2 regions of the Shewanella sp. T24-MNA-CIBAN-0130 genome follow, and region 1 is predicted to be linked to the other one. Evidence: riboswitches for the same ligand, from Rfam matches in the RefSeq annotation. Region 1 holds a riboswitch; the other holds the start of a gene.
The links. Region 1 has a riboswitch for lysine ahead of AAEZ02_RS11615 (Na+/H+ antiporter NhaC family protein). Riboswitches for the same ligand answer to the same signal wherever they lie in the genome.
Positions count from the first base shown of each region.

Region 2: another riboswitch for lysine. It lies ahead of lysC (lysine-sensitive aspartokinase 3); the one in region 1 lies ahead of AAEZ02_RS11615 (Na+/H+ antiporter NhaC family protein).

Region 1 is NZ_JBEOPP010000025.1:23,941-36,497, forward strand. Features, by position in the region: gene rcsF (Rcs stress response system protein RcsF) at 22-417, opposite strand; gene AAEZ02_RS11600 (H-NS histone family protein) at 580-990, opposite strand; gene AAEZ02_RS11605 (electron transfer flavoprotein subunit beta/FixA family protein) at 1,425-2,174, shown strand; gene AAEZ02_RS11610 (electron transfer flavoprotein subunit alpha/FixB family protein) at 2,176-3,099, shown strand; lysine riboswitch at 3,492-3,709, shown strand; gene AAEZ02_RS11615 (Na+/H+ antiporter NhaC family protein) at 3,793-5,358, shown strand; gene AAEZ02_RS11620 (thymidine kinase) at 5,529-6,107, shown strand; gene AAEZ02_RS11625 (acyl-CoA dehydrogenase C-terminal domain-containing protein) at 6,211-8,001, opposite strand; gene AAEZ02_RS11630 (proton-conducting transporter transmembrane domain-containing protein) at 8,534-9,835, opposite strand; gene AAEZ02_RS11635 (complex I subunit 5 family protein) at 9,835-11,328, opposite strand; gene AAEZ02_RS11640 (complex I subunit 5 family protein) at 11,325-12,557, opposite strand, start outside.
Region 2 is NZ_JBEOPP010000033.1:22,119-34,675, reverse strand. Features, by position in the region: gene AAEZ02_RS13735 (dicarboxylate/amino acid:cation symporter) at 1-21, shown strand, start outside; gene AAEZ02_RS13730 (tetratricopeptide repeat protein) at 163-1,350, opposite strand; gene AAEZ02_RS13725 (class 1 fructose-bisphosphatase) at 1,557-2,549, opposite strand; gene AAEZ02_RS13720 (S9 family peptidase) at 2,718-5,021, shown strand; gene arcA (two-component system response regulator ArcA) at 5,126-5,842, opposite strand; gene AAEZ02_RS13710 (DUF3293 domain-containing protein) at 6,518-6,961, shown strand; lysine riboswitch at 7,235-7,407, shown strand; gene lysC (lysine-sensitive aspartokinase 3) at 7,542-8,948, shown strand; gene AAEZ02_RS13700 (succinylglutamate desuccinylase/aspartoacylase family protein) at 9,268-10,383, shown strand; gene AAEZ02_RS13695 (site-2 protease family protein) at 10,543-11,679, opposite strand; gene AAEZ02_RS13690 (DUF4144 family protein) at 11,895-12,266, opposite strand; gene AAEZ02_RS13685 (flagellar assembly protein A) at 12,303-12,557, opposite strand, start outside.

The DNA of each region.
Region 1 (12,557 bases):
CCAATATATTATATTGAGTTATTATTTTTCTGTAGGCGTTTTAATGGCTTGACCTACGCATAGTGCACGACTAAAACAACTGGTGTCCGCTTCTGCAAGAATAAAGCAACTTTTAACCACGAATCCATTAGCGCCCAAATCGGCTGCTGCTCTTCTAGCATTAGTACGTGCAACGGCCATTTGTGGCGGTGCATCTTGGCTGCTTTCTTGACAGGCTTCACCTTCAACTAAGCCTAATACTGCAAACGGTCCTTTTGGTAGTTGGTTACCTTCGTATAATTGGACATCACTGGCTTTAAAGTAATCATTGATATTTTTACTGTCTAAATTACTTTTGAATGTGTAATCACTTGCACAAGCACTCAATAATAATGCGATACCGGAGATAATAAAAATAGGTTTAAGAGGAAAAGTCATAGCCGTAACCTTCTATTAATGGGAAATGGATCAACAAGGGTGAGTTTACCTTGTCTGATGGCGATGATAAAGCGATTAAAGGCCATAAAAAAAGAGCTTACCGAAGTAAGCTCTTTTCAAATTTAAGGGGTAATTGTGTTGTTAACCATTAAGTCAGAAAAATTATTCCATACCAGGAATTAAAAATTCAGCCATGTTCTTTCCGCTATCAACTTGTTGTTTGAATACGGTTGGCATACGCCCTTGACCAGTCCATTGAATTAATTTGTCATCAATGGTGATTTGATATTTTGGTGGACGTGGCGCACGTTTTTTGGTCGACGTTTTAGCTGAAGAGGTAACTTCACCTAAATCTTCAATTGATAAACCACTGTTTTGAATTTGGGCAAGAATTTCAGCAATACGTGCATTACGCTCAGCATTAGCTTCGAGTTCTAATTTCTCTTCTTCTTGACGTTCGGCAATAATTTTTTCTAATTTTGCAGCGGCTTCACGCAAATCATCAAGCGACAATTCTTTTACTGCAGCTTTAAAACGGCGACCGTGGGTTAATATGTGTAAAAAGTCACTCATGATATGTAGTTTCCTAATGATTGATTTATAAAAATAAACAGTTATAAGATATAAAGTTATTAACGTTTCAGTGCCACTGATGGTTTATTTAGTCGTTATTCTTAATCTAAATCAGATATAAATCAGATTATTTGTCTAATTATTACCAATACAGCTAAATAAATACTGAATATAGATGTAATAATAGAAACTATTTGGCATTGAATCAAATTAAATTATCTGTTTATGAAATAAAATTTAACTCAGCGTTCTCATTAAGCCCTAATTCAACTCTGTTTGTTTAGTTTGATTGCCACCATAACAACAAAAAATATGTAAACAAGCGTTTGACTTTGATTGACGTTCACGTTAACAGAACGTAAAGTTAACCCATCTTGCATTGGCAAACGCCAATGTGTTGTCCAAATGCATTGAAGGTGTAGGAAGGAAACCCTATGAAAGTATTGGTGCCAGTTAAACGCGTAGTCGATTCCAATGTGAAGGTCAGAGTAAAAGCTGACAACACAAGTGTTGATATGACAAACCTTAAAATGGCGTTAAACCCATTTTGCGAAATTGCGATAGAAGAGGCTGTTCGCTTAAAAGAAGCCGGTATTGCTACTGAAGTTGTGGTAGTGAGTGTTGGTTCTAAAGCGGTGCAAGAACAATTAAGAACAGCAATGGCATTAGGTGCAGACCGAGCGATTCATATTGAAACCGATGAAGAGCTAGTGCCGTTGTCTATAGCAAAGCTTTTAAAAGCGGTGCAAGAAAAAGAGCAAGCGCAATTAATTATTTTTGGTAAGCAGTCAATTGATGGCGATAACAATCAAACTGGACAAATGTTAGCGGCTTTAACTGATATGCCACAAGCAACATTTGCATCAGAAGTCAACGTTGAGGGTGATATTGTTACGGTTATCCGTGAGGTAGATGGTGGGTTACAAACCTTAAAAATGCCATTACCTGCGATTGTTACGGTTGACTTACGTTTGAATGAGCCTCGTTATGCTTCATTACCTAATATTATGAAGGCTAAGCGTAAGCCATTAGAGATAATGACGGTAGCAGATCTTGGTGTGAGCTTAAAGACACATCAAACGGTACTAAGCGTTACGCCTCCTGTTGAGCGTAAAGCAGGCATCATGGTGTCTTCTGTTGAAGAGCTAGTTGATAAGTTAAAAAATGAAGCGAAGGTGATCTAATATGACCATTTTAGTATTAGCAGAACACGATAATATCAGTCTGAAAACTGATACGGCTAAAGTGGTTAGCGCTGCTGCAGCCATTGGTGGTGATATTCATGTATTGGTTGCTGGTGTTGATTGTTCTGCCGCGGTAAGTGCAGCACAAAGTTTAGCGGGTGTGAGTAAAGTCTTAGTAGCAGATGCGGCATTATATGGTGCTCAATTAGCTGAAAATGTTTCAAAACTGGTCGTTGAAATAGCGGCGGATTACGAATACATTTTGGCTGCGGCTTCGAGCGTAGGTAAAGATACCTTACCTCGTGTGGCAGCATTATTAGACGTTGCTCAGATTTCTGAAGTGATTGAAGTGGTAAGCAGTGACACTTTTGTACGCCCTATTTATGCTGGTAATGCACTTGCTACAGTTCAGAGCTTGGATGCCAAGAAAGTCATGACTGTGCGCTCAAGTGCCTTTGATGCTGCGGCCTCAACAGGCAGTGCTGAAGCGATAAACTTAAGCCAAGCAATTGATGCCCGCACTGAATTTGTATCTCAATCGTTAACTGAATCAGTCCGTCCTGAACTCGGTAATGCAGGCATTATTGTGTCTGGTGGCCGTGGCATGGGTAACGGTGAGAACTTTGCTTTATTAGAGCAATTGGCAGATAAACTAGGCGCGGCTGTTGGCGCATCTCGTGCGGCTGTGGATGCTGGTTTTGTGCCAAACGATTTACAAGTGGGTCAAACGGGTAAGATTGTCGCACCTGACTTGTATATTGCGGTAGGTATTTCTGGTGCGATTCAACATCTTGCCGGTATGAAAGATTCAAAAGTGATTGTAGCGATTAATAAAGATCCAGAAGCACCTATTTTTCAAGTGGCTGATTATGGACTGGTTGCCGATTTATTTGAAGCGGTACCAGCACTGAATAATCTCGTATAATCGGGCTTAAATTAGAGAGATGCGAGTTGATCTAGTCAGCAATGGCTACTGATGTAGAAGTGTTATTGAGCGTCTTGTCGATTGATTCTAAAAGGTTTCTACTCATAAGGTAGAAACCTTTTTATTGGATTACTTTTGGATTATTACTGGATCTATCCTGATCTTGAAAAGAGGTTTCTGTCCAAATGTCGACGCTTGTATGCCGTTGCTATTTCTGTGCCCGTTACGCTAGCGTGTGTTTTATGTAAAAACGTTACATTAATGCTAAGAGGTTGTAGTTTAAATTGGTGTTATTGTTATTTGCACTTCCGTTAAGTGTTTTTTTACTGGCATTGCATATGCTACTTATGGTTGTATGTTCGCGCTGTTTGTAATGAGCTTTAAGTGCAAACAACAAAAGTAGAGGTGCGTTGCATAAAAGTCATGTTGAATTGGGTGATGCCAATAATTCAACATAAAAGGATGCAATGCCGAAGCAAATGGGTCTATCAAGCGCATTTGTTGGGGCAGTTCTTGAAAGGGACTGCACTGTCATGGTGTTTTTTATCGATAAGATAAAAATAATGATATTCATATTAAATGGGTATTGCTGTGGAGTGCTACTAGTAAGTTGTGCATATGCTTTCTGTGTATGCTTAGTCTTATTTCTAGTGTTGCTTCATTCGTATCCAGCGAAGACATAAATTAACTATTATGATGACAAGTTATGCCGATTCGGCTCTTTCTGTATTGCCTCCTCTTGTGGCAATTACGTTAGCCATTTTAACCCGTAAAGTTTTATTATCCTTAGGTTTAGGTATTATTTTTGGTGCCTTATTACTCACTCAGTTTTCGCTGGTTGGAACGGGTGAGTATATCGTGCAAACCGCTAGCCAGCTTGTCTGGAAAGACGGTGAGCTGAGTTCATGGAATGTTTATATTCTAGGGTTTTTAATTGTACTTGGGATGATCACTGCGCTGATCACCGTGAGTGGATCGGCTCGAGCGTTTGCCGATTGGGCCAAACTGCGCATTCGTAATAAGCGTGATGCAAAGTTAATGACCATTTTTCTCGGTTGTGTAGTCTTTATTGATGATTACTTCAACAGTTTAGTTGTGGGTTCTATTTCTCGACCTATTACAGACCGATATCATATTTCACGCGCTAAACTCGCCTATATTCTTGACTCTACAGCAGCTCCTATTTGCGTTATTTCTCCTGTATCGAGCTGGGGTGCATATATTATTGCGCTCATTGGCGGTATTTTAACGGCACATGGTTTTGCTGATTCTGGTCATCTAAGTGTGTTCATTCAAATGATCCCAATGAACTTTTATGCGTTGTTCTCGTTACTGTTATTAGTGTGTGTGGCGATTTTTGGCTTAGATGTGGGTCCAATGCGCCAGCATGAATTGAATGCACTTCGAGGTAACTTATTTGATGAATCAAAAGGCAAGCCACCTGGCGCCGTGACCGATTTACCGGAAGCTGACACCGGTAAAGTGATTGGGTTGTTTTTACCTATCGCCATATTAGTGTTTGCGACCGTTTACTTTATGGTTTCCAGTGGCGCTGAGGCATTAGTAGCCAAAGACCAAGTGTTTAGTGTGTTAGGCGCATTCGAAAATACAGACGTCAGTTTTTCTCTATTTTTTGGATCTTTAGTGGGATTGATTGTCACCGTATTGTTAGCGTTCCAGCAGAAAGTTGAGCTGTCTATGCTGTTCAAAGGAATGTCTGTTGGTGCACGTTCAATGCTACCTGCAATTTACATTTTATTATTTGCTTGGACTATTTCCAGCGTAATTGGTCAGCTTGAAACCGGTAAGTACATGGCCAGTTTGGCTACTGACAACATTCCATTTGCTTTGTTACCAGCAATGTTATTTTTATTAGCTGGTATTACCGCATTTTCAACCGGAACGAGTTGGGGCACCTTTGGCATTATGCTACCGATAGCGGCCGATATGGCGATGGGCAGTGATAGCACTATGATGTTACCTATGCTGGCAGCGGTGCTTTCTGGTGCTGTATTTGGTGATCATTGTTCGCCTATTTCAGACACCACGATTTTGTCATCAACCGGAGCCAGTTGCCATCATATTGACCATGTTGTGACTCAGTTGCCTTATGCACTTATTGCGGCCTTGGTTAGTTTAGTGGGTTATATCGTACTTGGTTTTACCGGTTCATTAATGGCCGGGCTTGTTTGTTGCTCGATATTATTTGTGATCAGTATTGTGATCCTGCGCTTTTGGGCTAGAAAATGCGCGATATGAATAAGGTTGCTTTTTGTAAATGATGGTCTTGTTCAGCTGAATGGCCTCACTTTGTGTCACATCGAAAAAATGGCGTATGGGTAACGAATACGCCATTTTTGTTTTTCATTACGATGCTAGAAAAGGTAATATGGACGATATTATCTGGCTAAACATTAGGACGCTTAACTTTGGCGCAACTGTATTTTTATTATTCGGCGATGAATGCCGGTAAATCAACGTCATTACTGCAGTCTTCTTATAATTATCGTGAGCGCGGTATGCACACGTTAGTGATGACGGCATCAATAGATAATCGTTATGGTGTTGGTAAAGTGGCATCGCGTATTGGTATTGAAACTGAGGCACAGGTGTTCGGTAGCACCGATAATTTAACTGAGTTAATTTCGACTTCGAATCATGAGCAAAAAATTCACTGTGTATTGATTGATGAATGTCAGTTTTTAAGTAAAGCCCAAGTCAGGCAGATAACACATGTTGTAGATAACCTCGATATCCCGGTGTTATGTTATGGCTTGCGCAATGATTTTCAAGGTGAATTGTTTACGGGTAGTCATTACTTATTAGCGTGGGCAGACAAGCTAGTCGAACTGAAAACCATTTGTCATTGTGGCCGTAAAGCCAACATGGTGGTTCGCCTTGATCATGAAGGTAATCCAATGCGCGAAGGTGAGCAAGTTGAGATTGGCGGTAATGAAAGTTACGAGTCGGTTTGCCGTAAACATTTTCGCGAATTTTTGTGGGATTAACACTTAATTACTGCGACAGAATAAAATAAAAACCGCTTCAATGGATATTGAAGCGGTTTTTTTTAGGATTTTTTACGGTTGTTTTGACAGCATCATACCGTGATTAAAAGTCGGCTTCTGCGAAATCGACAATATCGGCGCTACTAGACTCAATTTGTTTGCGTAGGCTGCGAGTTTGGCTGCCCCAGTAGCTCATGAAGAATTTTGCCGTATTAAGCTTAGCTTGATAAAACTCGGCTTCTTCAGTGCCAGCCTCTAATGCGGCCAATGATGTTGCCGCCACACGGGTCCACATCCAAGCGAGTGCGGTAATTCCAAAGAGTTGCATATACGGCATTGATGCTGCGCCAATAAGGTCTGGGTTTTTGCTGGCTGATTGCACTATAAAGCCAGTGGCTTTTTCAAGATCGCCCGCCGCATCCATTAACCCTGCAATATAAGGCTTCATGGCTTCGTTGCTAGCGTTTTCTTGAATTAACTGTTTCACCATGCCCGACCATACCGTTAATGCTGCGCCTTTGTCGCTCAGTAATTTTCGGCCAACTAAATCGAGAGCCTGTACGCCATTTGTGCCTTCGTAAATCATCGCGATACGAATATCACGCACATACTGCTCCATACCCCATTCATTAATATACCCATGCCCGCCATAAACCTGCTGGGCATCAACACAAGCTTTAAAGCCTTGGTCGGTGACAAAGCCTTTAACAATAGGCGTAAACAAGGCGGCAAGTGCATTAGCTTGTTTAGCTTTTTCAGGGTCTGCATGACGTTCTACTTGGTCAAGCCATAACGCCTGTTGGCCCATTAGCGCACGTGTACCTTCATTGAAAGACTTTTGTGATAACAACATACGTCGAATGTCACCATGCACTAACAAAGAGTCTGCGGCTTTCTCAGGTTGTTTAACACCACTTAAGGCGCGGCCTTGAATACGATCTTTGGCATAGACCAATGCATTTTGGTAAGCAATATCGGATACGCCTAAACCTTGAATACCGACACCTAAACGCGCTTGGTTCATCATGGTGAACATGGCTTTTAAGCCTTGATGCGCTGCGCCAACTAATTCGCCTATTGCGCCGTCAAAATGCATTACACAAGTCGAGTTGCCGTGAATTCCCATTTTATGTTCAAGGCCTGTCGCACTCAGAGTGTTTGCTTCGCCTAGGCTGCCATCGGCATTGACTAAAAACTTAGGCACTGCGAATAACGAAATCCCTTTAACGCCTTCTGGCGCATCAGGCAGGCGAGCTAATACTAAGTGAATAATATTTTCGGCTAGATCATGATCACCAGATGATATAAAAATTTTCTCACCACTAATGGCAAAAAGCTCATCACCGGCTGGGACAGCCTTGGTGCGAAGTAACGCTAAATCGGTACCAGCATGGGACTCGGTTAAGTTCATGGTGCCGGTCCACTCGCCACTGACTAGCTTGGCTAAGTACTTTTGCTTTAATGCATCACTGCCGTGCACATGAATAGCCGAATAAGCACCATGGGTTAACCCTGGATACATAGCAAAAGCCATGTTAGTAGCCGTTTTCATTTCGGTAGCAAATGTGCCAATAACTTCTGGCAGACCTTGGCCGCCAAACTCAGGATCGCAAGTTAATGTGGCCCAACCATCTTCTACATATTGCTTATAAGCTTGCTTAAAACCAGAAGGGGTAATGACCTTGCCATCGACCAGTTTACAACCTTCCAAGTCACCACTAGCATTGAGAGGCAACATGATGTCGGTAGTGAAGTCGGCGACACCTTGTAAAATTGCATCAGTGAGATCTGCATCTAATTCATCAAAGCCGCGTAAATCAGTTTGTTGATAAACATTAAGCAGTTCAGACAGAATGAATTGATAATCACGAAGAGGAGCTTGGTAAATTGGCATAAGGTCGTTCCTTGGTTATGTTATATTTAAGTTTGGTCTCGGTAACAAGTCGTAACCATTGCTACTGGTCGAATCAGATTATGTATGCTTATCTAACATACGCAAATTCGAGTAAAAACTCAGTTTTTTACATCAGGGTAAACTTATCTTTTTGGCGACACTGTAACGATTTATTTACTCTTTAATCTATCTGTTGCTTACCGCTATATTAATACCTTACTTGGGCTTGAAAAGATCAGTACTAATGAAAGCGTTTTTATACACAGCAAGCGAACACAAAATGGGTTTTGTCTGGTCGGTATAATCTCAACTTGGCATAACAGATGAGATAAAATAAGCTATCAAAATAATGTTGAAGCTTAAGAGCCTAAAAATATAAGTATTTGAAGCGGCTGAAATCTCACTGGCTAGTAGGAGTTAAGACGTTGCAAGATTTAATCAAGGATCCACAAGCATGTTATTAAATTCGTGGGATACTTCGGGATCTAAGCCAATTTTATTATGTTCTATCAAGTAACTTATCTTACTGGGTCTACATAGCATCCAGCAGCAAAAGAACCAGAATCACAAGAACTAAGAGTAACAATAGAGTGGTCGCAATTGACCAACGCTGCAAAAAGTATTCACCGGTGTCGAACGCGTTTTGCCAGCCTCGCTTTTGCCAGAATCCCTTCCATCTGGCAAACCATGAAGCACGCAGTTCTGGCAAAGTCTCGTTTCCCATCCACCTTCCCCAACGAATGAAGGCATCAAACCAGCGCTCTATAGTCAATTCTGTGAGGTTCTCATTGCTCGATGCGGATGTTTCCCCTCTATCCTTGAACCATTCTAACCTAGCTGTCATCAATGCCAGCCCCCATCCTAGAGAGGCAACGATGACATGGGCCGAGCCTCCATATTGGTTCCATAGGGCAGGTTCTATCAACCCCATCCCCAAGCCTATAACAACGCCTCCCGTCGAAATGAAGAAAACACAGATAAGTCGCTGTTTCCATTGAACCCACAAAACCGACAGCATGGCATAAAGGATTGTCGCAAAGCCGATAGCTATCAGCACGGCCCCAGCCATGGGTGCGGCAAGTTCACCCAACGGCAACCAACGCAGGCCACAAAGCAAGCCAGTGGCGACGGGGCCGAGCCACAATAGCAGCGCCATCGCCGGCCGAACCGAGTAATAAGACAGAGATAGCCATCGATGTAATGGCCACACTCCTACCTTGAGGGCGATGCCGACAATGACCATCGATAGATAAAAAGAGGATGACTTTGATAGCGTCATTGCTTTGGCTAAGGTGGCGAAGTCCAGATATTGTGTTGTTGCTGTGGCCATCATCATGGCCTCGAATAGCAGGATGTCTGCCAGGATCAGTAGCACCAAATATATCCGCCCAGCGCGGCGCGTAGCTTCATCACCATGAGCAAGCAAGAGGCCAATACACGAGTAGCTCATCAGAGTCGTAAAGCTGAAGAAGACCATCATATCCGTCGCCAGCACTGCGCCAATCTGCCCCACCATAAATAATAGCAATAAACTAGTCTGTGGATTATAGATATTACGTTTGGCTGGCGTAGGAAAAAAGGCTGCTCCAACGCCCCACACCACCACCGACATAGCCAGCCACCAGCGGGATAGCGCGTCGACACCCAAGCCAGCGCCCTGCCAAAACCAGGGCAGTTCAATAGCCAAATCCACAGGGATAAACACGAGCATAACAGCTGGCAACAGCGCCATATGTATCGGCCTAGGTAGGTGAGTGTGCAGTGCAGGGAACGCCAACAGCAGCGGCAAGCCTAGTGCTGATAAAAGTAGGAATACACTCACTATGGCGTTCATTAGGCAAATCCTCGACTTACAATTAATCGAGTCCATTCCAATAGGTTAAACGGTGCAGACGCCAGAAGCCCCAAAGCCAATGTCAACAGCGCGGTAACCACGGGGGGGAGAAGTAATGTCCAAGCGGTCTCTTTATTTCCAAAAGATCGTTCGGCCGGCCAGTTATCGGGAGGGGTCTTGAACCAAGCGGTATACAATATGGGTAAAAAGTAGGCTGCGTTGAGGACACTACTTACCGCCAGAACATATATCACCCAGCCTTGCCCAGCGTCCAATGCCCCCAGCCCTAGATACCATTTGCTAAAAAAACCTGCGAGCGGCGGCGCACCTATCATACCGAAGGCGCCAATGGTGAATGCCGCCATGGTCCAAGGCATCCGACGTCCAACCCCGTTCATCTCGCTGATTTTATGAATTCCTAGGGTCTCGGCGAGGTTACCTGCGCACATAAAAAGGGTGATTTTTTGCACCCCCTGATGCACTAGATGGATCAGACCTCCCAGCGTCGCGATAGGACTGGCAAGCGCTATGCCTAGCACAATATAGGACACTTGGCTGACGGTAGAAAATGCGAGTCGACGTTTAAGTTCGTCCTGAAATAAGGCACGCAGCGAGCCATAAATTATGGTCGCAGCAGCCAGTGTCGCTAGGGGCAAGGTTAGCCCCAAACTGTTAGCGAACTCAATGCCATATACTTCATAAACCACCCGTATTATGCCAAATGCGCCCGCCTTTACCACAGCAACGGCATGCAGCAGCGCACTTACGGGCGCAGGGGCAACCATGGCCTGAGGTAGCCAGCCATGCAAGGGGATCAAAGCCGCTTTTACACCCAAGCCGGCAATCAACAAGCCGAAGATTATCATCAGCGTTGGGTGCAAAGAGGCATCAAGACCAGACAGGAATCCGCGATCGGTAAACTCCAGGGTGCCAGCAAGCGTATAGAGCCACACAGATGACAGCAGCAGCAATGCCCCCCCAATGATAGTATAAATTAGGTAATTTCTGCCGGCCTGGCGTGCTATGTCAGTTCCGCGGTGGACAATCAGCGGGTAAGTACACAGGGTCAGTAGTTCATAAAACAACAGGAAGGTAATCAAATTCCCCGCAAGGGCAACACCTGTAGTGGCAGTGACACACAGACTGAAGAAGCCAAAAAAGCGGCTGCGATGAGGTGACTCCTCCAGATATCCAATTGCATAAACGGTAGTGACCAGCCACAGTCCGGAAGAAAGTGTCACGAAAAGCATCGCCAATGGACCGGAACGCAGAACCAAATCGAGTCCTGGCAAGAGGGCTAGGCGAGCCTCAAAATGATAGCCATGTAACATGCCCCAAAACATTCCCCCGACCAGCACAATCTTAAATAGCGCACCTGCCAGATTAAGCATTGTGCGGGTGACGACACGATCCTCGGGTAAACAGAATATTATCAGTCCCGGCAAGAAAGAGCTGGCAAGGATCAACAAGGGCAGAGCCGTATTCCAATTCATCCACTATATCCTGTGCCAATAGGGGAACCCATTTCTAACATTGCCAACGGCCAGTAAGTGAATATGCCCAAGAGCACTGCTATTAAAGCCAACCCCAAAGCGCTCCACTCCATCGTGGCCGGCAGCTTTCCAGCTTGGTTTGTAGGCTCGTCATGGGTGAAAACATGGCCAATGACTTTGAACACATAGCCAGCGGCCAGAAATCCACCAAGGAGCAGAATAATTCCCCACCACCACTGTCCGGATTCTATTGATGCCTGCAGTAATAACCACTTGCCAATGAATCCCCCGCTGGGCGGTAGCCCCATAATACTGATACCTGCTAGGGCGAATGCCGTCAATGTCAACGGCAAGCGTTGGGTTATAGGTCCGAGTTCCGCTATGCGGTCATGCCCCCCCAAAAACTGAATATTACCCGCAGCCATGAACATCGCCGCCTTAGCCATGGCATGGGAAAACAACATATATAGCGCCCCCTTCCAGGCAAGGCTAGTCCCCAGCGGAAAAGCCAGAAACAGATAGCCCAGCTGCGATACTGTCGAGTAGGCAATAAGTAATTTTAACCGTGTCTGGCGTAGCGCTTGGATTCCGCCCCAAAGGACGGCCGCTGCCCCAAGCAGTCCCAGCAAATTAGCGAATGAACCACCCTGAGTTTGGAAGAACTCCAGCCACATGCGTAGCAGAATATAGAAGGAAGCTTTCACTACCAATGCGGACATGAGCGCACTCACGGGGGCTGGGGCTGAGGCATGGGCTGGCGGCAACCAAAAATGCATTGGGAAAAGAGCTGTTTTGAGCAGTAGGCCGGTACTTATCAATCCCACCGCCGTCCACACCGCAGGCGACGGTTCTACTCGTTGTGCTAATATTGCAATGTCCAGACTACCAACACTGTGATAGATGAGGGCAACGCCCAACAGATAGAACAAGGAGCCCAGTAGGCTGACCAATAGATAACGCATGGCTGAGATCAGGGCGTTGGCGCTACCGGCTAACGCCACAAGAGCCACCGCCGTTAATCCCAGTAATTCCAGTGTGACATAGAGATTGAAGATATCAGCTGACAGAAATAGTGCATTGAGCGCCCCGCACAGGAGTAACCACAACGGCCAAAAATGGTTCGCTTTATCGCGACTGAAATAACTGCTGGAATAGATGCTGATACCTAGACCTACCAGCGCCGCCATCAGTAGCATTAGCAGACTCAGACCATCTGCGTAAAGATCGAT
Region 2 (12,557 bases), on a different contig from region 1:
ATTGCAGCTGAGAAAGTATAAGATTCGTTTAGCTGTATTAATAAAATGGCCTGCATAGCAGGCCATTTTTATGTCTAAGGTGTTATGTTTAAAGTGTTATGTTTAAAGTGTTATGTTTAAGGTCTTATGTTTACGAACCTGTTGTGTCGAATATAGTAGATGCTATCTATGCTGCATTTTATTTTCTATCTTGGTCATAATCTTGAATGTAGACTTTTCTAAATTATCTAAACCGCGATGAGCAACTTGTTCATAAGAGCGATTAATATAGCGGTAAGCTTGTGGGTAGTTGAACTCAATCACCTCAAGTTCTGCCAATTCATTCAACGCCTGTGTTTGCCCGATGGGATAGTTCATCATTTGATGATATTCAATGGCTTTTTTAAACTGCTCCCTGGCTTTATCATTACGACCTATGCGCTGGTTTATCATGCCTGCAAGCTGTGAAATATAGCCCAATGTTAGCCAGTCTTTCACTTTAGCAGCATTGGTTTTTGCAATGGTAAGTACGCCTAATGCTTGTTCTATCCTGTCGGTTTCGGTGTAGCTTTGCGCTAATAACAATCTGAGTCTGGCTAGCTCTCGCTCATCTTGCTGATGTGTAGCTTGGTCGATTGCTGCTATCAATGTGGTATTAAGCTGTTCATATTGATGTTGCTGCAATTGGATGCTGGCCAGTAGACGCATGGCAACTAAGTTGTCGGGTGTGGAGTGTATGAGCTTGGATAAGTGCTGCTCAGCAGCCTTAGTGTCACCAAGTTGTAGCTGTGTCATTGCACTGAACAACAGCGGTGTACTATAGCGTGAATGGTATTGAGTTGCTGTCTTATTGTGTTGTGGGTTGTGTTGTGGATTGAGCTGCTGAGTAATCAAGCTTGATGTTGCTAATATAGCTTGCTCGATACTTGAAGCGTTAACGACGCCCGCTTCTGTATGATGCTGCTGATGTAATGTAAACGCTAATTGATATTGATTATTGGCGCTGGTAATACGGGATTCAATCACTAATCCCGCGCCGGAGACGGCCATTAATTGCTTAATATCGACAGCTTGGCTCAAGTGATCATTAGAGATAAGCGAGATGATATTGATAATATCTTCGGTTTGCAGTAATGGGTAACTAACACCGACATTTAGCTGATTGATAAGCACATCCATCGCGGCATAGGGATTCCATTGCGAGTCTGTGCTGCCTGTTGCCAGTTGCACTGGAAGCACTAAAATAGTGCCAGTTTCTATTGCTGGGGCTTTAGTGGGCATCAGATAAGCATAAGCACTCATGCTAATAAGCAGTAAAAGTAAAACCGCCGCAATATATTTATTTTTATTCGATGATCTGGCGGGCGGCATCGTTATAGTCCTTTATTAATACCCTTTCAATAACGTAGTGGGTATTTAAGTTATTGTAAAGAAATGCTTCTTTACTCTTGCCTAATGATTCAAATTTGTATTTTGGTTAACTGTGTTTATTCGCTTCAGTCAGATCATCAATGAGTTCAACTGCAGCGCAGAAATGAAAAAACCGCCAACAGGCGGTTTTTCTACAACATACTTAATTAATCAATTGATGGCTCTTCGCTGTAATCAATACCGTGGTAGCTTAAGCAAGTATCGACTTCGTTGGCACTGCCTAAAATTACCGCAACACGCTGGTGGATTGCCGTTGGCTGAATATCCAAAATGGTTTCATAACCCGTTGATGCTTTTCCGCCAGCTTGCTCAACCAGTAACGCCATTGGGTTCGCTTCGTACATTAAGCGCAATTTGAATGGTCTGGCTGGATTTTTGTTATCTGTAGGGTAGGTAAAAATACCGCCACGGCACAATACTCGGTGCACATCACCGACCATTGCCGCAATCCAACGCATGTTAAACGATTGCTCGCGTGGGCCTATTTCCCCGAGTAACAAATCAGCAATATAGGTTTGTATTGGCGCTTCCCAAAAACGTTGGTTTGACATGTTAATGGCAAACTCAGCCGTGTCTGGGGTGATCTGCACGTTATCGTCGGTCAGTAAAAATTCTTGGCTGTCGGGATCGAGAGTATAAAACTGAGTACCTTGGCCAGTGGTTAACGCCATCATGGTTGATGGGCCATACAATACATAACCCGCTGCCACTTGTTTACGCCCAGCTTGTAAAAAACTTTGCTCATTTAACTCTCCAGCGGGTGCGGGTAATACCGAGAAAATGGTGCCGACGAGTGAATTGATATCAATATTTGACGAGCCGTCGAGCGGGTCAAAACACACTAGGTACTCACCTTGAGTATTAACTTCAACCACGTAATCCTCTTCTTCTGAGGCTAAACCGCGAACATGGCCATCGGTTTTGAGAGCATTTTTAAGCATGTCATTGGTGATCACATCCAGTTTTTTCTGGGTTTCGCCTTGAACGTTTTCTTGATCGGTTGCGCCTAAAACGCCTGCTAAGGCGCCGCGCCGAACCGCAACACTAATGGCTTTTGAGGTGTCCGCTAAGGTGAATAATAATTGGGTTAAAGACGAGTTTACGGATTGTGCGCTAAGGGTTTGTGCCAAAGTCTGCATGGTATTTCCTATGACATGTGTGAGGTTTAAGGTCGATTTTGTACATTATTATGCAGCAAATCATACCCCACAATAGCGCTAATTTCAGCGATTGTTGTGTCGGGTTTTGGTTTTAGAGCAAATTAAGGCAAAATGTGGGCGGATTGAATTGCCCAAGGATTAATAATAATGACAACAACATGGAAGCATCATGCTTTAGCGGCAGTATCTGTCGTGCCACTTCTTTTTTCCAGCCCGGTTTTTTCAGTAACAGCAAACGTTAAAGGCAGCATTATGAACTCATCTACCACCGCGACATTGACTGCGATACCAGGTAATAATATGCCACTGACCATTGAGCGTATTCATGCGTCACCGGCATTAGCAGGTTCAAGTCCTCGTGGATTAGCCTTGTCACCTAATGGTAAGCGGGTGACTTATTTATCGAGTCGAGCTGATAACCAGCATTTCTATGATTTATGGCAAATGGATATCGCGACAGGTAAGCGCAGCGTGTTGATTAATGCGGAACAATTAGACGCAGGGGAATTGTCTGATGAAGAGAAAGCTCGCCGTGAGCGCCAACGTATTTATGGCCAAGGGATCATGGAGTATTTTTGGTCTGAAGACAGCCAACATATTTTAATTCCGGCTGCGGGTAAATTGTACTTATTTGATGTTCCAACGAATAACGTGGTTGAATTAGCCATTGGAGCAGGCTTTGCCACCGATGCGCGTTTGTCACCTAAAGGCCACTTTGTGTCGTTTGTACGCGATCAAAATTTATTTATATTAGCCCTAGACACACACAAAGTCAGTGCGTTAACGACCGATGGTAAAGGGCCGATTAAAAATGCCATGGCAGAGTTTGTCGCCCAAGAAGAAATGGATCGCATGACAGGATATTGGTGGGCGCCCGATGAGTCTGCTATTGCCTTTACTCGAATCGATGAAACGGGTGTTGAGTTAGTGACCCGTAATGAAATTTATGCCGACGGTATTAAATTAACCGATCAGCGTTACCCTTATGCTGGCAAAGCTAACGTTGAGATTGAGTTGGGAGTGGTTAGCTTAAAAGATCGAAGCATAAACTGGATTGATTTAGGCAAACAAAAAGACATGTATTTACCTCGTGTTGATTGGTTGCCAGACAGTCAACGGGTGTCATTTCAATGGCAAAGCCGCGATCAACAAACATTGGACTTACGCATAGCTTCGATAACCAAACCGAAACAAGTAACAACGGTGATCGAAGAACACAGTAACGCTTGGGTTAACCTAAACAATGACTTGCACTTTCTCAAGCAACAATCGGCCTTTATTTGGGGCTCTGAACGTGATGGTTTTCATCACCTGTACTTATTTGACTTACAAGGTAAGCAACTTAAACAGTTAACCCAAGGTGATTGGGCGGTCGATGCGCTTGAATTTGTCGATGAAGCCACGGGCTGGGTATATTTTAGCGGTCGTAAAAACAGCGTGGTCGAGCGTCATTTGTATCGGGTTAACTTGAAACAAGGTATGGACTCCATTGAGCGAATTAGCCAAGCATCAGGTATGCATGAGGCAGTATTTGCGGATAAAAAGCCGGTTTATTTAGATTACTTTAGTAGCTTACAGCAACCGCCACAAATAAGTTTACACAATGATACTGGCAAGCAGTTAGCTTGGGTTGAGCAAAATGAAATTGATAACAACCATCCTCTGTATGATTATGCGGGTTTATGGCAAATGCCTGAGTTTGGTCAAGTAACCGCTGAAGATAACCAAGCACTGCAGTATCGATTATTTAAACCGGTTCCTTTTGATGCAGCTAAACAGTATCCGGTTGTGGTCAGGGTATACGGTGGGCCGCATGCGCAGTTAGTGGTCAATAGCTGGAGCGAAGCGGATTATTTTACTCAGTATTTACTGCAGCAAGGTTATGTTGTATTCCAGTTAGATAACCGGGGTTCGGCTCATCGTGGTACTCAATTTGAGCATGTGATTTATCAAAATATGGGTGATGCGGAAGTGAGTGACCAAAAGGTCGGGGTAGATTACTTACGCAGTTTACCTTTCGTTGATGGTGATAACATTGCCATTTATGGCCACAGTTATGGCGGCTACATGGCGTTAATGAGTCAGTTTAAGGCGCCAGGTTATTTTAAAGCCGCTATAGCGGGGGCACCCGTAACCGATTGGCGTTTGTACGATACCCATTACACTGAACGTTATATGGGCAACCCAGAAACCAACAAACAAGGTTACGACGCCAGCAGTATTTTACCTTACGTCAAAGATTATCAGTCGGGCTTATTGATGTATCACGGCATGGCTGATGACAATGTACTGTTTGAAAACAGCACTCGAGTGTATAAGGCATTACAAGATGAAGGTAAATTGTTCCAGATGATGGATTACCCGGGGTCTAAGCATTCAATGCGCGGTGAGAAAGTACGTAATCATTTGTATAAATCATTAGCGGCATTTTTAGATCAACAGTTAAAATAAGCGATATATTTTTAAATGATTAGCTAAAAAGCAGACAATAAAAAACCAGGTGAGACCCACCTGGTTTTTTATTGCGGTTAACTTAAACGGTTAACTTAAGCGGATTAAGCTTCTAAGTCGCCACAAAAACGATAGCCTTCACCGTGAATAGTCGCGATGATTTCTGGCGTGTCAGGTAAGCTTTCAAAGTGCTTACGGATACGACGGATCGTCACATCAACAGTGCGGTCGTGGGGTTTTAACTCACGGCCGGTCATTTTTAGCAGTAAATCAGCACGAGTTAAAATCTTGCCTGGATTTTCAACAAAATGAAGCATCGCACGAAATTCGCTGCGTGGTAGCTTGTAAGATTCACCTTGTGGAGTAACCAAAGAGCGGCTATTAATTTCTAGGCTCCAGCCGTTAAAGCGGTAAAACTCAACAGAACCTTTTTCTTCGGTTTCCGCCGCCGCATTATTAACGCGAGTTAACAGGTTACGGGCACGGATCGTTAATTCGCGAGGGTTGAATGGTTTAGTGATATAGTCATCTGCACCAATTTCAAGCCCTAAAATTTTATCAACTTCATTATCTCGACCGGTCAAGAAAATAAGACCGATGTTATTAATTTCACGTAGTTCACGTGCTAATAATAAGCCGTTTTTACCTGGTAAGTTAATGTCCATAACAACAAGGTTTATCTTGTTTTCTTGCATGGCTCTATGCATTTCTGCGCCGTCATTGGCTTCGGTGACAACATAGCCTTCAGCTTCAAAAATACTGCGCAATGTATTACGAGTTACTGCTTCATCTTCAACAATTAAAATGTGCGGATTTTGCATAATATATACCTGATTTTATAAAATTCGATTCTAGCCACGGTGTGCTAATAGATTGCAATAGCGCGTTAACATATGCGCTATTATTCCGATATTTTTGGGTGTTTATCTATGTCTACCCTGAATTAAACACTCTCTATAAACTCGATGACGTAACGCTTAATGCGGGTTACTGAGTCTGCTTGCGTTAACTAATTGCCATTACGCTAAGGTACGCGTTTACACTTATGCATGATGGTGTAAAAAGTGGTGTAAAATTTGTTGCACCTAGGCTTACTTACTATGAATGCCATTTAGAAAGATAGTTCCTTCCTGTCGCAAACTTATTTAATCGTATTAATGTTTTATCAAATGTAGAACAAATTTAGTACGACTGTAAACTTTACATCAATAAATCTTCACGCTCACAACAATATATGCTGAGATTTTCAGGTGTATGTAGCCAACTTTGCTACAATGATTTAATAGTGCGTGATGCTATTGTACTCGTTTTAGGCATTTGTTAACAAATTAAATGTTAAAAAATTAATATAACAGTCAAGTATATAAAAGATTAATATTACTAAGTTGATAATAATAAATGATTTTTAAGTATTAAACTGGTGATTAGATCGCAAATCTTTTCGATATCTAACCTAATTGTTAGACTCATTTTGGCTTAATTAACGAAAAAATATTATGGAAAATGTTATCGATACATTGTGGTATGAATATCAAACGACTCATTTTTTGTTCACCCAACGCCTTTCTAATGATTTCCCATTTGCTATAGTTACCGCTCATAACCCCCGGGGGACTAGCCTCTCACCGAGTCAAAATCGTTTACTTGATCATCAGCTTCAATCTAAAATCCAACAGTATAATCGGCCCTATCGTGCCTTAATCGGTGCGGCCGCTGATTGGTCACATATGGAAAAAAGCTGGGCAGTTTTTATTGATAAAGAACAGGCTGTTGAGCTAGGAAGAGAGTTTAATCAACATGCAATTTATTACGTTAATCAAGGTTTGATATCTCTGGTTGCGTGTCTTGATACCATCAAACCTGACGTTGAAATGGGCGCATTTAATCAGCGATTACGGCTGGTTAATGAACTGCCAGAGATTAGTTTCTATACTGGATGAGCGCTGGGTTAATTTAGAGCGCTTAATCGCTACTGAATGTTTTGAGTCATTAATCGAGACAATAAAATATATATTGTCTCGATTAATTGCGTTATTTGGTTTTTTTTGCGTATATATTGGCTTTTTTCTAATATAGAACAATGACAGATCCGCTATCGCTACGACAGATTATCTAACAACAAAGATATTTTTATCAAAACAGTGTTTTTTTACTGGGTTTGTTGATTGACTTGTTAGGGCATTTGTTGCTATTTTCAACAGCTCTCCTTCGGGAGAAACAGAAGAGGAGCGTTAACTAGGTAGTAAGTGAGAGGATGCCAGTCCGATGACAACTTATGATGGAGATTAGCGCCGAGGTATCAGTTTGTTTGGCGAACATTGATATCGGTCGTTTAGGCTGAATCCTAACGATTGTCACCTTTTTTTGGTGGAGAGCTTCTGGTGATGATTGCTGTTTCCCTTCTATAAGGGTGCGTTATCTTAGCACCAGGCTCTTCGAACGTAGTGTGTTCGGAGCGTATATCATGTTAGTAAATCACGTCTTATTTTCTAGTCTTTGGCAAACTGCGGAGGCATCAGTATGAGCATTATCTCTGAAACTGTTGTTCTTGAAACCGTGGTGCCTGAAATAGCCACATCAGAATTAGTCGTAGCCAAATTTGGCGGTACGTCGGTTGCTGATTACGCCTCTATGAGTCGTTGTGCCAATATTGTCTTGGCTAACCAAGCCACTCGTCTCGTGGTGGTGAGTGCCTCCAGTGGTGTCACCAATTTATTAGTTGAGCTGACTCAAGCTAATGTCAACGATGAACGACGACTAGTACTCCTTAAGCAAATTGCTCAAATTCAATATGCGATTCTCGATGAATTAGGCCGTCCACAAGACGTGGCGGCCAGTATTGATAAAATTCTGAGCCGAATGTCAGTATTAAGTGAATCGTTAGAACTTGATCGCAGCAAAGCGATTATGGACGAATTGCTGTCAACGGGTGAGCAATGTTCATCGATTTTATTTTCAGCGGTTATTCGGGAAAAAGGCACCGCTTCAAATCATTTCGATGTGCGTCAGGTGCTGCGTACCGACAGCTATTTTGGCCGTGCAGAACCACAGATTGAAGTCATTTCAACGCTTGCTGGTGATTTTTTAAAACCCTTACTTGCTCGTTATATCATTGTCACCCAAGGATTTATTGGAGCTGATGACAGTGGCCGAACCACAACATTAGGCCGTGGTGGCAGTGATTATTCGGCGGCATTACTGGCTGAAGCGCTCCGTGCCACAGCGGTTGAAATTTGGACCGATGTCGCCGGTATTTATACCACTGATCCACGGCTTGCCCCTAATGCGCGTCCCATTGCCGAAATTAGCTTTAATGAGGCGGCTGAGATGGCCACCTTTGGCGCTAAAGTATTGCATCCCGCCACCATTTTACCGGCTGTGAGACAAAAAATTCAGGTGTTTGTGGGATCAAGTAAAGCCCCTGAAATGGGCGGAACTTGGATCCGCCATCAAGTAGACGATACCCCAGTATTTAGAGCTGTGGCATTGCGCCGCGATCAAACATTACTTAACTTGCATAGCTTACAAATGTTACATGCTCAGGGTTTTTTAGCAGAAACGTTTGCGACTTTAGCTCGACATAAAATTTCGGTGGATCTCATTACCACCTCTGAAGTTAACGTGGCATTGACCTTAGATAAAACCGGTTCTGATTCGAGCGGACACGGCTTGTTAAGTGAGTCATTATTGCAAGAGTTATCGCAGCATTGTGGTGTTCGCGTCGAAGAGAACTTAGCCTTAATCGCCATTATAGGTAATCGTATTGCATCGACTGCGGGTGTTTGTAGTCGCGTATTTAAGGTGCTGGAAAACCATAATGTAAGGATGATTTGCCAAGGCGCCAGCCCACATAATTTATGTGTCCTAGTGGCAGAGTCGGAAGCGGCGCAAGTGGTTAATGCCTTGCATCAAAATCTGTTTGAGTAATACCAATCCTATTAAATATGCGATCTTTCAGCGGGAGTTCAAAGTGCTGTAGGCAAGGCAGATGATTGAAGCGAATAGTTATTCTCGGTAACAAGCTCCTGCGTTACTCTACCTCCAGCATCCATGCCGTCGTATTTTGAAAATATCTAACGAAGCATAAAGTACTTTGAAACCCGCCAGAATGGAGTCTCTCAGGTATTCCACTTCTGTGTTGCATCGATTTAAAAGGGAACAACCATTTCTACATCAATGCGCCTTGAATTGAAAAACCTGAGAGACTCTGAACTGACCAGATATTTAATGAGATTGGTATCATCATATGACTAAAGCAATACAATCGTCAGTGCAGGTCGGAGAACTGGCGACGGGGCAAGCATTGACCGTGCCGTTATATACATTCTCTGGCAGTGAGTTGTTTTCGCCCAGCGTTTATATTCAGGCCAATGTTCATGGTGCCGAAGTGCAGGGAAATGCAGTGATTTATCAACTGATGACCTTGTTAGAAGGTTATCAAGTACTAGGTGATATTACGCTTGCGCCATTGGCCAATCCATTAGGGATTAATCAAAAGAGTGGTGAGTTTACCTTAGGACGGTTTGATCCGATAACTGGGGTGAATTGGAACCGAGAGTATTTTGATCACAACATCAAGGTGCAAGCTTGGTATACCGAGCATCAACATTTAAACGATAATGAACTGTTTCAGGCTTATCGTTCAATGTTGGTTGGAGCTTGTCAGGCTCGATTGGAGCTCCCTTTTGGGCTCTCTACCGGTCATCGGTTGGCTGTGAGTTTACAAACCATGGCACATCAAGCAGATATAGTGCTTGATTTACATACTGGGCCTAAGTCGTGCAAGCATTTGTATTGCCCTGAGTATGATGCGGATGCGGCGAGATTTTTTTCGATCCCATACACGCTGATTATGCCTAATAGTTTTGGCGGAGCGATGGATGAAGCCACGTTTTGTCCATGGTGGCAGTTAACCGAATATGCCGCGAGCCAAGGTCGTGAGTTTTCGGTACCCGTGTCTGCATTTACCTTAGAGCTCGCCAGTCAAGAACGAATTGATTTAGCCGACGCGTTAGAAGATGCCAAAGGCATATTGGCTTATTTAAGTTATCGTGGTGTGATTGCTGAAAAAGTCACTCCAGCAGATATGCCTCGATTTGGTTGTTACTTATGTGACTACAAAAAGTTTCATGCACCTAAAGCTGGTTTAATCGAATATCGCGCGGTACTGGGTGAGCCGTTAGCAGCAGGGCAACCATTGGTGAATATTTTACGCATTGATCTTTATGGCACTGAACAGGCTTATCAAGCCATTAGTTTACCCATGGATTGCGTGCCAATTTTACACTTTGCTTCAGCGTCAGTTCACCAAGGGACTGAACTGTATAAGGTGATGACCAAGGTGTTTTCGATAACCCACTAATGTGATGTTATCAACCCCCCGTTTTGATACTAAATCCTCTCGGTGTTGCTTTGTAAAACAGCTATAATAATGCCTGCATATTGCAGGCATTATTATTATCCGTTTTGAGTTCTCTGAAATAGAAACGTTGTAATAGGAACTCATTATATGGGCGGTTAATTAGCTGCCTAAAATCTGCAGTGGAATGGCCAACATCTCGTCGCCTGAAGCGGCAAAGTACCAAATAATACCTACTAAGCTTGCCACTGTGAGCAAATACCATACGGTAGAGAAAATTTGTCCGTAACGATCTAAGGGTAATAAATGGCTTTGGTGGCGTCCACGCCATTCGACAATGATTTCGATACTGCCAATAAGCAGCAAAAAGCCGAGAAGCGCTAAGCCTAAGCTATAGCTGATAAAGACCCCTATAGCGGCACCCGCGGCACAGGCGACCAGGCCAATTAAGCTGTTCATGGAGAAGCTAATACTTTTCAGAATATGGCCGCCATCAAGCGGTAAAATGGGCAGTAAATTAAATAGATTTAGCAGGGCATTGAATGCCGCTAACCCAGCAAAGAATATGTTACCTGTTATCCAATAAAGTCCGACACAAATAATTGATAAAATCAGCCCAAAAGTGGGGCCCATAATTGAAATATACACGTCTTGCCAACGGGTGTTGATCCGCTCATCACTTAACGCTAAGCCACCAACAAAAGGGATTAAATAGATACCTTTTGTTTTCATACCGAAATGCTTCATTGCTCGAATATGACCGTATTCATGGAACATTAAGCAACCGATGAGTGCTAAGGCAAATTGAAATGAAAATAGCCAAGAATAGGCTGCAACACTAGCTCCAGCAAAAAGGACTTTAACCACTTTGGCACTTTTTAACAGTTTAAAACCTAATGATGCAAGTCCAACAACACTGATTTTTTGAGTTTTTACCGCGGCGACTTCAGGGGTTTGACGTTCAATCTCTTCAACGGTTCTTTGCCCTTGGGTGATGGTTTCATCATCAATTAATAAGCAGTAATCAAGCTGGAATGGCTGCCAGTTAACATCGATTTCTAATCGTACTGGAAGTGAACCAATACTTGGCTTAACGGTTTCGTCATCGTTAGTATTGGTTTCAGTCGGGACGGATGTGTGCGTTGTCAGTTCAAATGAATGGATATGAAAGGCTTGGTCGGAAGCACTCGCAGACTTTTGCGATACCAGTTGATTGTCCCAATAAAGTTGCTGCCAACCCGCAATCGAGCCTTCTAATCGCAGACGTTTACCTAGACATTCAATATTTAATAATTCCATTAAGGATTCTCTGGGGTTATGGACGTTGAGCATCGGGCATTTTGCCAGAGCGATGTCACTAGCTCAATGGGTTCGACAATTATATTCGTTAATCTTAATTTTAATCTTAGGTTTATGACTGAGTGATTAAGCTAAGCATTACGTCGGTAAGGTTAAGGTTGATAACAGTAAAAACGCTGTGATATGGGCTGTTATCTAAAGCGGAAGTCACGCTTTTAATAAAGCTGTTCTAATTCGGCAACGGTGGCGATACCTTGTTCAACGGTCGTAAAGATTATCTTTGCACTGCAACAATGGCCTTGAAACTGGCCAAATTGACGGACAAGAGGCAACATTTGCAGTACGTTCATTTGCTGGTCTTGTTTCACCAAGTAGGGGAGTTGTGCCACATTATTGTTGGCAACGTCGACTTGTTCAGCGGTTTCAATGTGGTAAATGCAACCTGCGGTGTCGATCAGTTTATCGTGCAAGCAGACGGTAAATTGATTGGCGCAAATAAAGCTTAACCAGTCTTGGTGGTTTGCCAGATACATTAATTCATCATCTTGATCAAATTGCAGTATGGCGGGCCAATGTATGTGTTGCATAGTTACCTGTAAATCAATGTGGGTTGGTTTAATCTGCTAACGGTTGCTGTAATCGTATGAAATTTCTTGATTCACATTTTTAACAACACATGAGGCATGTTCGCGTTGGGTGCGATTAAACGCATTGCCAATATGAATTTCCACGTTATTAAAAATGTATTTTTCTGCTTTGATAAAGTAATTATTATAGTAATTTTCTACTTCAATAAGATTTTGATTATATTCTACTTCTTCCTTTGTTTGCTCCTCGGTCATCTGCTTCTTTTGGTCAAGCATCATTTTGACTTGCTC